Regions from separate parts of the Polaromonas sp. P3_A5 genome, predicted to be linked through region 2. Evidence: predicted binding sites of a transcription regulator. Region 2 holds the regulator's gene; the other holds the start of a gene.
What was found. The regulator LexA, encoded in region 2, represses DNA repair genes until DNA is damaged. The targets are predictions, from matches to a motif close to ACTGTATNNNNATACAGT.

Region 1 (4,847 bases), 240 kb from region 2:
CGCTGAGCTTCCTCACAAACTGCAGCGAAGCGTCGCGGATTTCCAGCTCCGTGGCCGGCGGCTCGAAGTTGAACAGGGTCTTGATGTTGCGGCACATGGCAGCTCCTTGAAGCAAAAGACTTGGAAATCATTCCAAAGTGCATTTTGCCGCCAGCCGCAACCCCTTCGCCCGTCTTGGTTTTATCTACTCCGCAGGCTTGATCACCACCGACTCAGCCGACGCCACAAAAGGCCCGTGGTACACCGCTTCGATGTTGTTGCCGTCCGGGTCCAGCACAAAGGCGGCGTAGTAGCCGGGGTGGTATTTGCGTTCGCCTGGCGCGCCGTTGTCGGTGCCGCCTGCGGCCAGGGCGGCTTCGTAGAAGGCTTTGACCTCTGCGTGGTCTTTGGCCCGGAAAGCCAGATGAACATGCGAGGTGGGGCCGTCGGCCTGGTCTATCCACAACTCGTCGCCTGAGAAATGGTCGTCGGCTTCCTGGATGGCACTTTCTTTGTTCAGTGACTTCAGCACAGCGCGGTAAAAGCGCTTGCTGGCCGTGAGGTCATGGGCGCGCAGGTGAACATGGTCGATGAGTCGTCCTCGGTGTATTTCCATCATGGGGTCCTTTCTGGGATCTTCAAAAAAACTGACGTCCTGAAAATCTACGCCCGCCGGGGTTGCCCATCTGTAGGACAAACGCTGGCAAATTAGGGCGAGAGGGGACCAGGGGGCGGGAGCGACAGGGATGGGTAAGCGGCGAAGAATCTGCCCTGCATGTATCGCCGAAGGGAACTTATCCGGCACCAAACGCCCGAACCCCTGGACAATTCATAATTCATCCAGAAAAAAGAGGGCTCCCTGATGTTTTTGACGTATTTCGACGCCATGCCGCGCCGCATGCTGGCGCTGATCGCCGTGGCCTGCGTGGCCATGCTGGCTTTTGGCCTGTACCTGCAGCACGTGGTAGGCCTGGAGCCTTGCCCGATGTGCATCGTGCAGCGGTATGCGCTGGTGCTGGTGGCGGTGGTGGCGGGCGTGACGGCCATCGCCAAAAGCCGGGGCCTGCTGATCGCCGGTTCAGGCCTGATGGTGCTGCTCTCGGGTTTTGGTGCTTTTGTGGCGGCGCGCCAAAGTTTCCTGCAGTGGTATCCGCCTGAAATTGCCTCTTGCGGCCGCGACTTTTACGGAATGATTGAAACCTTTCCGCTCAAACGCGCCATTCCCATGATCTTCAAGGGCAGCGGCGACTGCACCAAGATCGACTGGACCTTTCTGGGCGGCTCGATTGCCAACTGGTCTTTCCTGTGTTTTGTGGCTATTGCGGTCGTGGGCTTGCTGCTGATCGCACGCCAGGCGCGCAAGCGCTGAATCGACCACATCGCCAGTTTGGCGGCGCATTGCCCCCGGCCAGCTCATGCTGCGAGCTTGAGGGCCGCAGCGACGCACCCATAGCCGAAGCATGTAATTTTTCACCTGAAAAAGGGGATGGCGCCAGCCGCGCGCCATGACTAGACTGAATATCCAGTCGCCGGTTTTACCGGAAGGTCAGCTCATCAACATTGCCGCGCTGCGGCACAAGGATGGTCCCCATGGCAGCAGGAAGGGTGTTATCGCGCTTTGGCTTCCCGGTCCTGGCGAGTGCCGGTGCCGCTGCCAGTGCCTATTTCCTGGGAAACCAGCCGGTGGTGCCGGTCAAGTTCTCCACGTGGAGAAACACGACGAATCCACAACAGCCGGAACACATGACCGTCAAATACGGACGGGGTTCGTGGGGTCATTACGAAGATTTCCGGATGGGCAGTGGCCCACCCCGTACAGATTTGCCAAAGTTTGGCGCCGTGAACCAGCTGACCGGCATAGACGAGTCCAAGCCTTACTCGAACCTGGCCTATGGCAGCCATACACCGACCGAGCACAGGGACCGCTTCCTGGCGCGTCCGGCCCCAGAAAGCGATCGCAAGAAGGGACGGGAATACCGCTATGACTCCAAGGAGGCGATGCGCGCAAAGGTGTCGGTGTTCGAGCTCTGGAAGCTCAAGCAGATGACGAGCGAACGTCAGCAGCACGGCGTGTTTCACCTGTTCGGTGAGGCACCCGACCCCTACACGACGCGGTGCATGACGCACATTGAAACGCTGGCGAGTGTTCGTGGCCAAAAGTTGTCTCCCCAAAACCCTTCAAAGGTGGCGCACGAGTTTCATGAGCTCAACCCCTCCACCACCGAGAAGCCCAAGCTGAAAACCTATTCGGTGGAGGGCGTTCAGCGCCCTGGCAATGTGCCGGTCGGCACCCCGGTCAAGAACCACCCCGGCACGCTGGACAAGGCGTATTGGGAGGCGGCCGACAAGGGCGCCCACAACGTGGGCCGGCCACTCCCGCCCAAACTCTAGACGCGCGAGAACAGCGGTACCGCCGGCAAGCGCGCTGCATCCTGATTTGCAGGGAGGTGCCGGTTTTCCCGGTGGCTCCGGGGTGAATAATTCTCGACTGGGGTACCCGGGTTTCATGCAGGTTGGCAGGGCATCGAATCGATCATATACTGTACATAAATACAGTATATCCAGCTTGATCCGGACCACCTTCCATGCCCACCCTTACCGCAATGCCCAGCGCTTTGCCGGACTTTGCCGACGCCCTGAATGCCCAGGTTTGGCGGGCCGGCGAACTGGGCAGCGCGAGTGTGCAGACGGTGGCCACAGGTTATGCGGCGCTCGACCTGGCCTTGCCAGGAGGAGGCTGGCCGCAGGGCGCGCTGGTTGAACTGCTGCTGCCGCAGGCGGGCCAGCAGGAATGGGGTTTGCTGGCGCCCGGCCTGGCCCGGGCCCTCAACCAGCCCGCCGCACCGGATGAGCCTGGCGCGCAACTGACGGCGCTGGTCGGTGCGCCTTATCTGCCGTTTGGCCCGGCGCTGGGCGCGCGCCAGATCGACATGCGGCGGCTCATCAGCATTCACGGCAAGCCCGGTGACGCGCCTTCGCTGCTCTGGGCCACGCGAGAGGCGCTGCAGTGCGCTGACGTGACCGCCGTGCTGGCCTGGCTGCCGGATGCGCGCAGTGCCCACCTGCGCCGCCTGCAGATTGCCGCGCATGCGCACCACAAGCTGCTGTTTGTGTTCCGGCCGCTGCGGGCCCAACACGAATCGTCACCCGCGCCGCTGCGCCTGCTGCTGGAAGGCGCTGTGCAGGAGGGCGGCAATCTGCTGGTCCACGTGCTCAAGCGCCGCGGCCCGCCACTGGCTGCGCCGGTGCTGCTCGACACCCGGCCCGCCCGGCTGTCAGCGCTGCTGGCAGCCAGTCGCGACAGGGCCCGGCAAAAGCGGGAAGAGCTTGCCCCCATCCTGCTGCCGTCGCTGGTGTCGCTGCCTGTTACTTCACCCCGGAGCCCCATCCATGCGTTGCTGGATCGCATTGCGCATCTCGATCACCACTGACGCGGTGCAGCAGTGGGGCGAGGACGCCGCTGCATTGCAGCGGGCGGTGGCCAGCCTGGCGCTGGGTTTTACGCCGCGCGTGGCGCTGGTCGACGAAGCGGTGCTGATGGACGTGACGGGCAGCCTGCGCCTGTTTGGCGGGCTGGCGCGGCTGATGCAGCTGCTGGCGCAGAAAATTGAGCTGTTTTTTGAATCAAATCAGGCTGTTGCCCTTATAGAACGTGCGCAAGGTGCTACATCTTTGATAGCGCTAGGGCGTCTTCGGATGCGGGAAGGCCAAGCTGGCGTGGTGAAGAAACGCGTGGCCGACCTGCCCATGCACACGCTGACGGCGGCGCGCCCGCACCTCGGTGTGCTGGAGCGCATTGGCTGCCGCAGCTGGGACGACCTGCTGCGCCTGCCGCGTGACGGCGTGGCGCGGCGTTTTGGCGCCGAGCTGCTGGAGGCGCTGGACCGCGCCCGCGGCACCGTAGCCGACGACTACGCGTGGCAAGTGCTGCCCGAACACTTTGAGGAAAAACTGGAGCTCAATGCACTGGTCACCCATGGCCCCGCGCTGATGGCGGGCGTTGAGCGCCTGCTGGTCCACCTGCACGCCTGGCTGCTGGGGCGGCAGAGCGGGCTCTGCGCCCTGAAAATCATCTGGCACCTGGATAAACGCCGCGATGTGCCTCCGACCGGCGAGCTCGAGATTCGCACGGCCCAGCCCGCACAAGACCTGCGTCACATGGCACGCCTCATCTCAGAGCACCTGGCGCAGCAAAAGCTGCCGGCGCCGGTGCACAGCCTGACGCTGCAGTCGCTGGCCACCGAGCTGCTGGCCGACTCGGCTGCCGCCACCGGCAGCCTGTTGATGGAAGCGCGCCGGCAGGGCGACAGCGTGGTGGAGCTGGTCGAGCGGTTGAGCGCCCGCCTGGGCGATGCCAATGTGCAAGCCTGGCAACCTTGCACCGACCACCGGCCCGAGCTGATGCAGCGCTGGGTGAGCGCCCGAAGCGCTATTAAATCGATAGCTGCTTGCGCACAACCAGTGCGCGCCAGGGCTCTAAAAGGCTTAAGAAAAACCACTTCGCATGCTTTTCCGGATGCCCGGGCTGAAGCCTTGTACCCGGCTTGGCTGCTGCCCGAGCCTTTGAGGCTGCAAGCCGCGGGGAACAGCCCGGTGTACCAGGGCAAGTTGACACGCCTGGCCGGGCCGCAGCGGCTGGAGGCTGCCGAATGGCTGCTGGCCGATCACGAAAACCGCAACGCTGAGCCGGGCCTGTGTGAAAAGCCGTGGGCGTTCCGCGACTACTACATCTACCGCAGCCAGCAGGGCAGCTTGCTGTGGGTTTACAGCGAAAGGCTGGGCTCTGCCGCCCAGGCCGGCCGGCAACGCACCTGGTATTTGCACGGCTTTTTTGCCTGAGGCCCGCATGCCTGCCTACGCGCTTCCCG
Region 2 (4,847 bases):
TTGTGAATGCCGAAGAGCTGTTTGATGTGCAGCAACAGGCCGATTTTTTCCTGTCGCTCGGCCGGCCCGACAAGGCGGTAGATGTTCTGCGCCACCACATCATGGACAACGTGGAAACAAGCGCGCTCGTCTATCTCGACCTGTTTGACCTCTATCACAGCTTGGGACGCCGGGAGGATTACGACGCGTTGCGCACAGACTTCAACAAGATGTTCAATGCCAAGGTGCCGCCATTCGACGAATACGCGGCGAATACGCACGATCTTGAGTATTACACGGAGGCCCTCTCGCGGATTGAGGCCCTCTGGCCAACGCCCAAGGTACTCGACGTACTTGAAGAGTCCATATTCCGCAAACCGGATTCGCGGGGAGAGGTCTTCAGCCTGGCCGCCTACCGCGAGCTGTTGCTCCTCCACTCGATCGCAAAAAGGATTGTTAGCCGGCCGCCCGGCGACGCCGAAGCACCGGTAAAACCATCGGACGCACCGTCGATTCCGACCATGCCGGATACGCTCCCAAGCGTTGCAGGCTTTGGACCCACCAGCATCCAGCCACTGTCAGCCCGGTTCCAGATCGTGGCGCCTTTGCCGTCTCCTGCCGTGGCAGGTGCAACCGACCCGACGCAGCCTCCCGCTTCCCCCCGGCTTGGCCTTGATATTGATTTGAGTGCAGGTGAGGGCGGGGACCTGGTCCCGTTTCCATCGATCGACGCTGGTGCGCGGCCGCCGCAAGCCGCTGCCAACAATCTCATCGAGTTTGACCTCGACTTTCCGGATTCTTCGGGGCCGACGCAGAAAACTTGAGCGAAGTTTGAGCCTGGCTCGCCGGGAATCCCGGGTTTACGCGCACTTGATCAGGCTGGGCGTGTCACATCAGCGCCGTACTTGCAAGGCCCCCGGGTTGACGATATTGGTGGGCGTGCCCTTGATGAAGTTGACGACGTTGTCAAACGCCGCGCCAAAGTACAGCTCATAGCTGTCCTGTTCAACATAGCCAATATGCGGCGTGCAAATGCAGTTTTCCAGGCGGAGCAGCGCATGGCCTTGCAGGATGGGCTCCGACTCAAAAACATCGATGGCCGCCAGGCCGGGCCGCCCGCGATTGAGGGAGGCGATCAATGCTTCCGGCTCGATCAGCTCCGCCCTTGATGTATTCACCAGCAGGGACGTGGTTTTCATGCGCGACAGGTCTTCCAGCGTGACGATACCGCGTGTCTCTGCGTTGAGTCGCAGGTGAAGGCTCAGTACATCGCTTTGCTCAAAGAATTCGGCTTTGCTGGCCGCGACTTCAAAGCCATCGGCCTGTGCCCGCTCCAGTGATGCGTCGCGGCCCCAAATGACGACACGCATACCGAAGGCCCTGCCGTAGCCAGCCACAATTTGCCCGATCTTCCCGTAGCTCCATACCCCCAATGTCTTGCCCTTGAGGACGGAGCCAATGCCGAAGTTGGGTGGCATCGAAGCTGACTTGAGCCCTGCCTGCTGCCAGGCGCCATGCTTCAAGTGGGCTACATAGTGCGGAATGCGGCGCATGGCGGTCATCACCAGTGCCCAGGTCAGCTCCGCGGGTGCCGTAGGAGACCCAATGCCCTCGGCAACCGCGATGCCGCGTTCTGTGCAAGCCGCGACATCTATATGGCTTCCGACACGGCCTGTCTGGGCAATCAGCTTGAGTTTGGGCAGCTTTTCAATAACTTGCCGGTTGAGCTGGGTTCTCTCCCGGATCAGGACGATGACATCGGCATCCTTGAGGCGGACGGACAGCTGGCCGATGCCTTTAACGGTGTTGGTATAGACCTTGGCGGGGTAGGCCTCCAGCTTGGCTGCGCAGTTCAGTTTCCGCACCGCGTCCTGATAGTCGTCGAGGATCACAATATTCATGCCGATATTGTGCCTGCAAGATTTTTCTTCCTTGCCGCCGGGGTCACTTCCGACTGGGGATTTTGTATCTCAAGGAAACGCACTAGACGGCGCCGCAAAGCGCATAGGCCCGGGCTGAACTTCTGGTGGGAAGCTTGCCGTACCAGTTATCTCAAAGAGGTTTCTCGCTGGCTCATGCGCTCAAGTTCCGCGCAGACGTCGGCCATGCGGCCGGATATCACCATGCGGCCAGCGCACGCTGGGCCGACATTGGAGTCAAACTCACGGACAACTCGCAGCCGGCTGGGTCGGGACGCCTTGACAGAGCGTTGGACGGCAAGAGTACCAGTGGCGCGGGCAGACGGGCCGCGCATTGCCGCGAAATCGCCGGAAGCAAAGGGTAGCGCAAGCTGGTGAGATCTGGGCTGCGCGCCGGCTGGCGCGGAAAAACGGCTTGCCCCAGCCATACCCTGCGCCGGCAAAAACAATGACACCAATGCCTGCACGGGTGCCAGCAGGACTGACGACATTGGTGTATGTGAAAAACTGATGATTCCCATGATGAACTCCTGTATGAGAGAGGTTTACACAGGCAGGATTGCAAACTGGCAAATTGCCAGGAAGGCCCCGGCACCAGGGTGTTGGCCATCACAACGGCCAAACGCCCGCCACCTGGTGCGTGGCCAGGTGAACTGCCTACATCAGCATCGTGTTGCGAATGAGGCCGACGGCCAGGCCTTCCAGTTCGAAAGGCTCGCCGGGCTCGACCACAATGGTTTTAAAGTCCGGGTTTTCGGGCAGAAGTTCGATCAGGTGCTTGTTGCGGCGAAAGCGCTTGACGGTCACTTCATCACCCAGCCGGGCCACGACAATTTGACCATTCTTGGCTTCCTTTGATTGCTTGACGGCCAGCAGGTCGCCATCCATGATGCCTGCGTCCCGCATGCTCATGCCGCGAACCTTGAGCAGGTAGTCGGGCTGGCGCTGAAACAGGCTGCTTTCAAAATAATAGGTTTGCTCGACATGTTCCTGCGCGAGAATCGGGCTGCCAGCAGCAACCCGCCCCACCAGAGGTAGGGCGAGTTGGGCCAGGCTTTGCAACGGCAGGGAAAACTGTTTGATTCTGGATTCGTTCAGGCTGCGAAGGGCGTCATTGCGCAAACGTATGCCGCGTGAAGTCCCGCTGACCAGCTCGATGACGCCTTTGCGGGCCAGTGCCTGCAAGTGCTCCTCGGCGGCGTTGGCAGAGCGAAAGCCAAGCTCAGCGGCGATTTCAGCACGGGTGGGCGGGGCGCCCGTGCGCGCGATGGCGCTCTGGATCAATTCCAGAATTTGCTGCTGGCGCGCAGTGAGCTTGGGAGCCTCAGAGGGAAAATGCGGAAAGTTATCGAGTGTGCTCATCACTGTTGCTCCTTGAATCACAACTTCAGCCCGCTTGCGTATTGCCTGTTGGCTTTGGGTACGCACGTTGCTGTAGCTGTTTTAATATCCAGTAACTGTATTTTCATCCAGTTTTTAAAAGATTGCAAGTTTACGTTTTATGTATCCTCAAAATATTGTGATTCTGGGCACTGGCGGCACGATTGCCGGGCAGGCTGCGAGTGCGTCGGACAACATCGGCTATACCGCCGCCCAGGTGGGCGTTGAGCAGCTGGTCGTGGCGGTCCCGTCCTTGGCAAGGTACGGCCCCTTGATGACCGAGCAGGTCGCGCAGGTCGACAGTAAGGACATGAGCTTCGAGGTATGGATGCAGCTGGCCAGTCGGGTCAATTACTTTCTGGCCCAGCCGGACGTGCAGGGCATTGTTATCACGCACGGAACGGACACGCTGGAAGAGACGGCATATTTCCTTCATGCGGTGTGCCGCCCCGATAAACCTGTGGTGCTGACCTGCGCCATGCGGCCCGCGACGGCGCTGGTGCCTGACGGCCCCCAGAACATGCTGGATGCCATGGCGGCGGCGCGTCATGCGGGGGCGAGGGGTGTGGTTGCGGTGTGCGCCGGAACCATCCACAGCGCGCTGGACGTGCAGAAAGTGCATACCTACAAGGTTGACGCCTTTGACTCTGGTGATGCGGGGCCGATTGGCTATGTGGAGGAAGGATTCCTCAGGTTAATGCGAAATTGGCCTGAAACCCATGTAGAACGAGCGCAAGCAGCTATTAAAATAATAGCGAACTCCGTGGTTCCGGTCCAGTGGCCGCACGTTGAGATCGTCATGAACCATGCCGGCGCCAGTGGTGCGGTCGTGGACGCGTTGCTGGCGCAGGGTGTTCAGGGGCTTGTAGTTGCCGCCACGGGTAATGGCACCTTGCACCATGCGCTGGAGGCGGCCTTGCTTCGCGCGCGGTCTGCGGGGGTGCGGGTCGTCCGGTCGACAAGGTGCCTCAATGGTCGTGTCTTGCCCACACCCGGGGATCTGTTTTCTGATTCGCAGGGGCTGAGCCCCGTGAAGGCGAGAATAGCGATGATGCTCGAGCTGTTGGCGCAAAGCTGAACCCTGCCTTCCGATTTCAGTCTGCCGGGAACTGGAATGAAAAAAGCCGTCAGACTGACGGCTTTGGGGTGCAGATGGACTCGCTGGAGGCTCGATTCAGCCCGCCAGCGCTTTGAACGCGCGGGCGGTGATCTCGTCAACACCGCCCATGCCGCTGATGGCACGGTATTTTGGGGCCAGTTCAGGCTCTGACTTTGCCCAGCTGGAGTAGTACTCAACCAGCGGACGGGTCTGCGCGCTGTAAACCTCCAGGCGCTTGCGGACGGTTTCTTCCTTGTCGTCATCGCGCTGGATCAGCGGCTCGCCGGTCACATCGTCTTTGCCTTCGACCTTGGGCGGATTGAACTTGACGTGATAGGTGCGGCCTGAGGCGGGGTGCGAACGGCGTCCGCTCATGCGCTCGATGATGGCGTCGAATGGTACGTCGATTTCAAGAACGTAATCCAGCTTGACGCCGGCAGACTTCATGGCGTCGGCCTGCGGAATGGTGC

Region 1: a site for LexA is predicted at 2,519-2,536, ahead of imuA (translesion DNA synthesis-associated protein ImuA). Genes of this name have one in related genera too.

Annotation. Positions count from the first base shown of each region.
Region 1 covers NZ_JBFUGF010000001.1:2,265,673-2,270,519, reverse strand. Annotated here, with positions in the region: gene AC1DU8_RS10740 (DUF2277 domain-containing protein) at 1-97, opposite strand, end outside; gene AC1DU8_RS10735 (VOC family protein) at 185-595, opposite strand; gene AC1DU8_RS10730 (disulfide bond formation protein B) at 842-1,348, shown strand; gene AC1DU8_RS10725 (hypothetical protein) at 1,570-2,370, shown strand; gene imuA (translesion DNA synthesis-associated protein ImuA) at 2,565-3,410, shown strand; gene AC1DU8_RS10715 (Y-family DNA polymerase) at 3,370-4,818, shown strand; gene AC1DU8_RS10710 (error-prone DNA polymerase) at 4,826-4,847, shown strand, end outside.
Region 2 covers NZ_JBFUGF010000001.1:2,021,495-2,026,341, forward strand. Annotated here, with positions in the region: gene AC1DU8_RS09570 (type IV pilus assembly protein FimV) at 1-803, shown strand, start outside; gene AC1DU8_RS09575 (D-2-hydroxyacid dehydrogenase family protein) at 873-1,880, opposite strand; gene AC1DU8_RS09580 (hypothetical protein) at 2,027-2,419, opposite strand; gene lexA (transcriptional repressor LexA) at 2,556-3,260, opposite strand; gene AC1DU8_RS09590 (asparaginase) at 3,400-4,356, shown strand; gene adk (adenylate kinase) at 4,453-4,847, opposite strand, start outside.